Regions from separate parts of the Photobacterium sp. GSS17 genome, predicted to be linked through region 1. Evidence: riboswitches for the same ligand, from Rfam matches in the RefSeq annotation. Region 1 holds a riboswitch; the other holds the start of a gene.
The links. A riboswitch is a leader RNA that binds a small molecule or an ion and turns the genes downstream of it on or off. The one in region 1 is predicted to bind thiamine pyrophosphate.
Positions count from the first base shown of each region.

Region 2: linked by a shared signal. The riboswitch ahead of thiC (phosphomethylpyrimidine synthase ThiC) and the one ahead of thiD (bifunctional hydroxymethylpyrimidine kinase/phosphomethylpyrimidine kinase) in region 1 are both predicted to bind thiamine pyrophosphate.

Region 1 is NZ_CP117518.1:1,055,757-1,059,997, reverse strand. It holds gene PGW97_RS21285 (ABC transporter substrate-binding protein) at 1-124, opposite strand, end outside; partial or broken gene PGW97_RS21280 (ABC transporter permease) at 160-888, opposite strand; gene PGW97_RS21275 (ABC transporter ATP-binding protein) at 1,043-1,798, opposite strand; gene thiD (bifunctional hydroxymethylpyrimidine kinase/phosphomethylpyrimidine kinase) at 1,805-2,632, opposite strand; TPP riboswitch at 2,704-2,800, opposite strand; gene PGW97_RS21265 (GFA family protein) at 3,333-3,752, shown strand; gene PGW97_RS21260 (S66 family peptidase) at 3,792-4,241, shown strand, end outside.
Region 2 is NZ_CP117517.1:3,510,670-3,514,910, forward strand. It holds gene thiE (thiamine phosphate synthase) at 1-122, opposite strand, end outside; gene thiC (phosphomethylpyrimidine synthase ThiC) at 122-2,044, opposite strand; TPP riboswitch at 2,163-2,260, opposite strand; gene PGW97_RS16080 (universal stress protein) at 2,330-2,761, opposite strand; gene crcB (fluoride efflux transporter CrcB) at 2,927-3,310, shown strand; tRNA gene PGW97_RS16090 (tRNA-Trp) at 3,545-3,621, opposite strand; tRNA gene PGW97_RS16095 (tRNA-Trp) at 3,936-4,012, opposite strand; tRNA gene PGW97_RS16100 (tRNA-Asp) at 4,049-4,125, opposite strand; rRNA gene rrf (5S ribosomal RNA) at 4,169-4,241, opposite strand, start outside.

The DNA.
Region 1 (4,241 bases):
GGCCGTGGTTCGGGTTTACGAACCAGTCCAGCATTAGGGTCACTTTTTCGGCAGCGGCCGCATTGAAGGCTGTCAGGGACAGCAGCGTCGCTAACAGGTGAGACGGTTTAATCGGGGATTTCATTGTGTATTCCTTTTGATTGTGCAAGCGAAATGACGTTATTGTTTTTGCCATGGAATGGCTTTTTTCAGCAGCATATCGGCTGCGAAGTAAAGGGTGACCGAGAAGAAAGCCAGAATGAACAGGGCGGCAAACATCTCATCAACAAACATTCGGGCATTGGCCTGGAGCATGATGTAGCCCAGTCCCTCACTGGAGCCGACCCATTCTCCGATCACTGCGCCAATCGGCGCGACCACGACAGCAACCCGAATACCGGACGCTAAGGCAGGCAGGGCAGCAGGTAGTCGGATTCGCCACAGCAGTTGCCAGCGCGTTGCTCCCATGGTTTTGGCAAGATCCAGGTAACCGTGAGGGGTGTGCCGTAACCCGTCGTAACAGCAGGTCGTGACCGGAAAAAAGATGATCAGTGCTGCCATGACGACTTTTGATGCAATACCGTACCCCAGCCAGAGCATCAGAATAGGCGCGATTGCGAACACCGGAATTGCCTGACTGGTGATCAAAATCGGCAATAACCAACGGCGCAGCGGTGCAAACAACAGCATCTGCAGCGCGAAAAACAGTCCCATGGTCAGGCCCAGCATCAGGCCAAGAATCACTTCGCTGCCGGTCACCAGTGTGTGCTGCCACAGTACATCAAAGCGCTCTACCAGCTTGGTAAACACGGCGAGAGGACCTGGCAAAATAAAAGGCGGTAGCTCAAACAGGGTGACGCAAGACTGCCAGAGACCAAGAATGACAGCTACACTGATCCCGAAACGCATCAGCTGCATCCCAAGCCCGGCAGTTTGACGACCTGTAAGGTTCTTACGCGTAGAATCGGCACTATGGCGTTGTAGCATCAGCGGATTCTGTAGCGTCTCTGTACCGGGCTTTTTGCTTTGTACAGCTTCATTGCTGAGTGAAGGCGAGAAACCGTCAGCCATAATCATTCTCCAACTGAGTGATAATCATCTGTTGATGCTCAGCCATTTCTGCATCAAAGGTTCTTGGCGGCCGCGCATGGGGTACAGTCAGCGTCTCCAAACGGGCTGGAGAACCGGACATTACATGAATGTGATGACCGAGCCGCAATGCTTCCTGCGGATCGTGCGTGATCAACAAAACGGTTTTGCCTTTCAGCAAATTAGCGGAAAGCGTCTGAAGCTTATGGCGGGTAACCGCATCCAGAGCGGAGAAGGGTTCATCCATCAGTACCAGTGGTTTGTCCTGCATTAGTGTTCGCGCCAGCGCAACGCGCTGACGCATACCGCCGGATAATTGATCCGGCATGGCAGATGCACGCTCAGCCAGTCCAACAGCCGCGAGCAGTTGCCGCGCTTTGTCGGAGTCAGGTTTATGCGGCTGATTAAAACGGGCACTCAGGCAGACGTTGTCCAGTACGTTGAGCCAAGGCAGCAGTAAATCCTGCTGTGCCATGTAAGCAATATTATTCGCTGTCGGCTGACGGTTGTGCGGTGTCAGCTCGCCCGTCCATTCAACCTGATCTTCCAGTAACCCGGCCAGATATCTGAGGAGGGTTGTTTTGCCACAGCCACTTCTGCCGAGCAGGCAGGTCCACTCACCCGCCGGTAGAGACAGATCCAGAGACGAGAAGAGCGGTTGGTTGGCATCCCGATACCGCAGGGTGAGTTGCCGGATGTCTACGGAGCACCCAGTTGAGAATTGACTCATACGGGATCACTCAGGTTGATAATGACCGGCAAAAAAATGGTGAACCGGGCCATGTCCTTCACCGATAGTCAGCGCATCCGCATGCTGAATGGCCAGTGTGATGTACTGCTTGGCGTGCCCCACAGCTTTCGCCAGTGGGTAGCCTTGAGCCAGAAACGAAGCAATGGCGGCTGACAGAGTACACCCTGTGCCATGGGTGTTACGTGTTGCAACTCGAGGTTGGCTAAAGCGGAGAACATCGGTGCCCGTGATTAGCAGGTCGGTACTGTTCTTGTCACTCTCCAGGTGTCCCCCTTTGAGCAGCACAGATTGTGCCCCTAATGTGCGAAGCGCACCTATCATCGCTTCCATATCCGATTCATTTTCTGGGATCGGTAATTGCGTCAGTGCCGCGGCTTCCGGCAGGTTGGGGGTGATCACTGTGGCTAAAGGAAGCAATTCCGTTTTCAGCGTGGTAATGGCATCTTCCTGCAGCAGAAGATCCCCGCTGGTGGCAACCATGACCGGATCAATGACCAGGAATTCAGGTTGAAATTCGCGCAGTTTCCGCGCGACGGCACGGATAATGTTCGTGTCGCTGAGCATGCCGATTTTTACGGCTTTGATGTGAAGGTCACTGAATACGGCATCAAGTTGTTGCTCGACGAATGCCGGCTCGATACCCAGAATGCCGGTTACACCTATGGTGTTTTGTGCCGTCAGGGCGGTGATAACGGAGCAGGCGTAGCCGCCTGTGGCTGAAATAGCCTTAATGTCGGCCTGAATGCCTGCGCCACCACCGCTGTCTGAGCCTGCGATAGTGAGTGTAATTGGAGTGTTGGAAATATTGGCCATAACTACCTCAGTCTTGCGTAGGTAGCTAATGCCAGAGATATGCCCAGTGATTCCGGTGAGGGAGAGTGGGATCTGATATTCAGCTAGTTCCCTACGCCATTGCTAAATGGATCAGGTTCAACGGGTCCCACAGAGTGGTCTCAGCACAAGGCTCCCCGACTAACAGTCTTCGATTTTCCGGTAGATAAACGAAAACCGGAAAATATTAAATTGTTTTTCAGACTTACGCCTGAAGTAAATTGATTTAAACACCTTTTAGAACAATCAGCAATAACAACAGATGAAAATTCTGTGTTTCAACATGTCTATTGTTAGTTGCCTGTCGCTCGATCAACCTCAATCTTTCAAAGTATTAGCTGCAGTGCGGTATTCCATTTTTGCGATCTGTTGCGATAAAAACGTTCTATTGGTTTTGCTCTGTTTTCACCCGTTTTCTCTGCTACCGGGAGATAAGCCTGCAATCTTACCTGTAACCTTACCTGCAACCTTAATAGGGGAGCTGCCTGTGTATGAATGTTTCCTTCTGATGGGGGTTGCGTCATTGCTCTCAGAATGTGGGGTTGAACTTGCTGGGAATTAAATGTGTCCTCACCTTTTCAATAACCGGCGACTCAGGCATAGTGCAAAGGAATATTCATCGTGATGAATATTTGGTTGCAAAACGGCATATCTGTATACCCCGTCATGAAGGAGAATGAAAATGGGCTATCCGATCGAAGCAAGTTGTCAGTGTGGTCAGGTCACTTACAAATTATCAGCACCACCGAAGAAAGTGATTGCCTGCCATTGCCGTGAATGCCAGAAACTGGCAACCAGCCCTTTTAGTGTGACAGCAATTGTGTCCGCCGCAGACATTGAATTTTCCGGGACGATGCATGAGTGGGGACGCTTGGCTGAGAGTGGTAACAGAAACAACGCTAAATTTTGTTCCGGCTGTGGAAATCGGATTTTTCATTTCAATCCGGAAGAACCGGACGTTATCAAGCTGAAGTTGAAACCGGTTGGCATGATTGACGATACGGTTTTTGCGCCGACCATGCACGTTTGGGTCAGTGAAAAACTGAGCTGGTACCAGATTCCGGAAGGGATGCCGACATTTGATAAACAACCTGGTGCCTGATATCGAGTCTATTCAATATCCACTTAGTACGGAGAAAACATGGACGTTATTTTACCTAAGCCATTGAAAGCTGGAGATACGATTGGTTTCTTTTCACCTTCATCCCCAGCCACCGCGTTTGCCCCAACACGTTTTATGCGCGCAAAAGCCTATCTTGAACAGCAAGGGTTTGTGCTCAAAGCCGGACAATTAACCGGATGCAGCGATCATTATCGGTCGGGGACGATTGCGGAGCGGGTAAGTGAACTGAACACATTGATTCGTGACCCGAGTGTACGCTGCATTATGTCGACAATTGGGGGAAGTAACAGTAATGCGTTATTGCCGTATATTGACTATGAGGCGCTGAAACGCGATCCCAAAATCATCATCGGTTACTCCGATGTCACCGCGTTACTGCTCGGTATTTATGCCAAAACTGGCCTGATTACCTTCTATGGTCCGGCTTTGGTGGCCTCGATGGGTGAGCTTCCCCCTTTGGTGGATAAA
Region 2 (4,241 bases), on a different replicon from region 1:
GCCGACTCACTCCAGCCCACACTGACGGGCTCCCCTAACTGATACTTGTCGGCCGCCGCCAGCAGCGGCTCAAGATGCATCAACAAGGGGGTCAGGTGATCGGGTAAACACAACGCGTTCATTAGCTTTCCTCTTCAAGGGGATGGTAGAGCTCGCTTCCCCGGGCACGGAACTCCTGCGCTTTCTGCTGCATCCCTTCCAGCGGATCATCCAGCAGTTTGATCGTCAACGCGGCCTCCTGCTCGAGACCGCTGGCATACTCACGGACTTCCTGAGAGATCTTCATGGAGCAGAATTTCGGCCCGCACATTGAGCAGAAGTGAGCAATTTTGCCGGACTCCTGAGGGAGGGTTTCATCGTGGTAGGCGCGCGCCGTTTCCGGGTCTAAAGCCAGATTAAACTGATCTTCCCAGCGGAACTCAAAACGGGCTTTCGACAATGCGTTGTCCCGCACCTGAGCGCCAGGGTGACCTTTGGCTAAGTCTGCCGCATGGGCGCACAGCTTGTACGTGATCAGACCCACCTTTACGTCTTCCTTGTTCGGCAGCCCCAGATGCTCTTTCGGCGTCACATAACACAGCATGGCACAGCCGTACCAGCCAATCATCGCCGCGCCGATCCCGGAAGTAATGTGGTCGTAGCCCGGCGCAATATCGGTGGTCAGCGGGCCAAGGGTATAGAAAGGCGCTTCGTGGCAGTGCTTGAGCTGCTCTTCCATGTTTTCTTTGATCATGTGCATCGGCACATGCCCCGGCCCTTCAATCATCACCTGTACATCGTATTCCCAGGCAATCTTGGTCAGCTCGCCCAGCGTACGCAGTTCGCTGAACTGGGCCTCATCGTTGGCATCCGCTACCGAGCCCGGACGCAGGCCATCTCCCAGTGACAGAGCGATATCGTACTGAGCACAGATTTCACAAATTTCGCGGAAGTGTTCATACAGGAAGCTTTCTTTGTGGTGTGCCAGACACCACTTGGCCATGATGGAGCCACCACGGGAAACGATGCCGGTCACACGTTTGGCGGTCATCGGGACATAACGCAGCAAGACCCCGGCGTGAATCGTAAAGTAATCGACCCCCTGCTCGGCCTGTTCCAGCAGCGTATCGCGGAACACTTCCCAGTTCAGGTTCTCGGCAATACCGTTCACTTTTTCCAGCGCCTGATACATCGGCACGGTACCGATTGGCACCGGGCTGTTACGGATGATCCACTCACGGGTTTCGTGGATATTACGGCCGGTAGACAGATCCATCACGGTATCGCCGCCCCAGCGGGTCGACCAGACCAGCTTTTCCACTTCCTCTTCAATCGAGGAACTGACCGAGGAGTTACCGATATTGGCATTCACTTTCACCAGGAAATTACGGCCGATGATCATAGGCTCGGATTCCGGGTGGTTGATGTTCGAAGGGATGATCGCACGCCCTTCTGCCACTTCCTGACGAACAAACTCAGGGGTGATATCTTCCGGCAGGTTGGCCCCGAAGTTTTGTCCCGGGTGTTGCTGGGTCAGTACCGCATCGCGATATTCCGCTCGCCCCATGTTTTCCCGGATGGCGATAAATTCCATCTCCGGGGTAATCATTCCCTGACGGGCGTAGTGCAGCTGGGTAACATTCGCGCCGGCTTTGGCACGGCGGATGCGGGCACGCTCACCAAAGCGCAGCTCATCCAGCGTGTCATCCGCCAATCGCTCCTTCGAGTACGCCGAGCTCAGTTCATCCAGCAGTTCAGTATCACCGCGCTCTGCAATCCACTGCTCACGCAGCTTTGGCAGACCGGCATAGATATCAATCGCGTAGTTAGGATCGGTATAGAAACCGGAAGTGTCATAGACTCGGACAGGCTCATTGGGCTCAAAAATCGGGGCGTCTTTGCTACCGCCAACCAGGCTGTCAGCCAGGGTAATTTCCCGCATCGGAACACGAATGTCCTCGCGACTACCAGTGACATAAACCTTTTGGGAATTGGGATAAGCTTGGGTGGTCAGTGAATCGATAAATTGTTTCGCTTCCAGTCTCGCTTGTTTGCGATTCGACATAGCAATTTCCTTGATGTCCGTAAATGGGGAAGTTGCTTATCGGATGGGTGCGTAAACAAGAGACTACACGTAGGGTGTGCAGCATCATCTGGAACAGCAGCTGCGGATGCAGCAATACAGAAGATTTTCTCTTGTTCCCTTCGCAGGTATTAGCCTGATCAGGTTCTACGGATCCCGCAATGCGGTCTCAGCCTATTGGCACTCCGACAAGTTATCATCGAGTATAAGAGCTAATTGTACAGGCAGCAAGCAGCCTTCCGTCTATTTCACTCAGTCTGTGACAGGTCAGACCGTTGCCTGACAAATCAGAACATCACAGCGCGACTGCTGCGACAGTATCTGGCTGATATTGCCATACCACTGAATACCGGGTTTATGTGCACCAATCAGTACCAGATTGGCACCAATTTGCGTGACCAGCTCTACCAGGTGTTTGGCGACATCACCATCGGCAATATGCAGCGCACGCACCTTATACGGCGATGCCTGAGAAAGTGCAGACAACTGCTGAATACGGGTTGCCTGTAAGTCCCTGTGCGCTTCCTCAAGACCCAGCTCAGCATCCAGAAAGCTCACATTCCCCAACCCCGGCTCGACAAACGCCACGTGCAATTCAGCATGGTTCTGCTGCGCAATGACCCCGGCTTTGACCATCAAGGTATGCGCATCACGGTTATCCGGATCTACCGCCAGTAATATTGTCTGATACAGTGCCATCGCTCCCTCCTCCGTTAACCCATTTCGATGTCAGCCCTTTAAGACTCTGAATGCAATCCAAATCACTTCAATCAATGATTGCAGATTTTCCCCGACACAAAGGTGATCCTTGCCCTGTGTTCGTGGTATTAGTATGGCCACTCTTCATCTGCCGTTGTGATATCTATGAGTCAATTACTTTTTTTGGGACTGATCGCCTTAGGCGGCGCATTTGGCGCTTGCTCCCGCTACCTTATCTCTGAGCTGTGTGTGGCCTTATTAGGGCGAGGATTTCCCTATGGCACACTAGCCGTCAACGTAATTGGCTCTCTGATCATGGGAGTGTTGATGTCAGCCATCAATCAAGGCTGGCTAGAAGCGATCCCGGCCCGCCCATTGATTGGTTTAGGCTTTCTGGGCGCCCTGACGACATTTTCCACGTTTTCCATGGATAACGTTGTCTTGTTGCAACAAGGTGAGTTTCTCAAAGTAGGAATTAACATCCTGCTCAATGTGGCTGTCAGCCTAGCCGCCTGCTTTATCGGCTATCAACTCATACTGAAAAGCTGAGTGAATCCGTTACCTTTTCCAGCATCCATCCCAACAACCTCAGTCCCTGACTGAGGTTTGTTTACGCGCCAGACAAGACAAGCTTTACCCCTGACCACAGTTACCCATCCAGTCATCTACCCGCGGCTTCTGTCATACCATATACCTCGGTGATGCCGTTGAGCCTTGGAAACTCTAGACGTAAAAAAGCCCCTGTCTCGCGTCCGTGACGCATAGACTGAGGCCTTATAAAGATGGCAGGGGTGGAGAGATTCGAACTCCCAACACGCGGATTTGGAATCCGCTGCTCTGCCAATTGGAGCTACACCCCTAATATTGTTTACGAAATTATTCTATCGACTCAACGCCAGAGGTCAATGCTGATTGTTTCGGTATTGCTCACAGATTTGATGATGAGCACAACTCTCCGCTCGTCTATCTACTCAATTATTCCTTCATCCTACGCACTTTGCACTGTCTCTCATCGCGCTACGCCAAGCCGGCATCATTCCTTGAGACACTCTCTGAGTACAAAGACAAAAACAAAGACAGACTGAAGAGAAGAAGCATAGGAGAATATCTGCTGAATAGTTTTTCAAATTTCAAATGCAAAAAAGCCCCAGCATTTCTGCTGAGGCTTCAAAAGTGGCAGGGGTGGAGAGATTCGAACTCCCAACACGCGGATTTGGAATCCGCTGCTCTGCCAATTGGAGCTACACCCCTGTAGTTATTTTTAAGACTTAACTTTGTCTGAATAAGTGGCGGAGCGGACGGGACTCGAACCCGCGACCCCCGGCGTGACAGGCCGGTATTCTAACCAACTGAACTACCGCTCCACTCAGGATTAACGTTTGTTCAGAACGTTAACCTAAATTGGGTGCCTGGCGATGTCCTACTCTCACATGGGGAGACCCCACACTACCATCGGCGCTGCTGCGTTTCACGTCTGAGT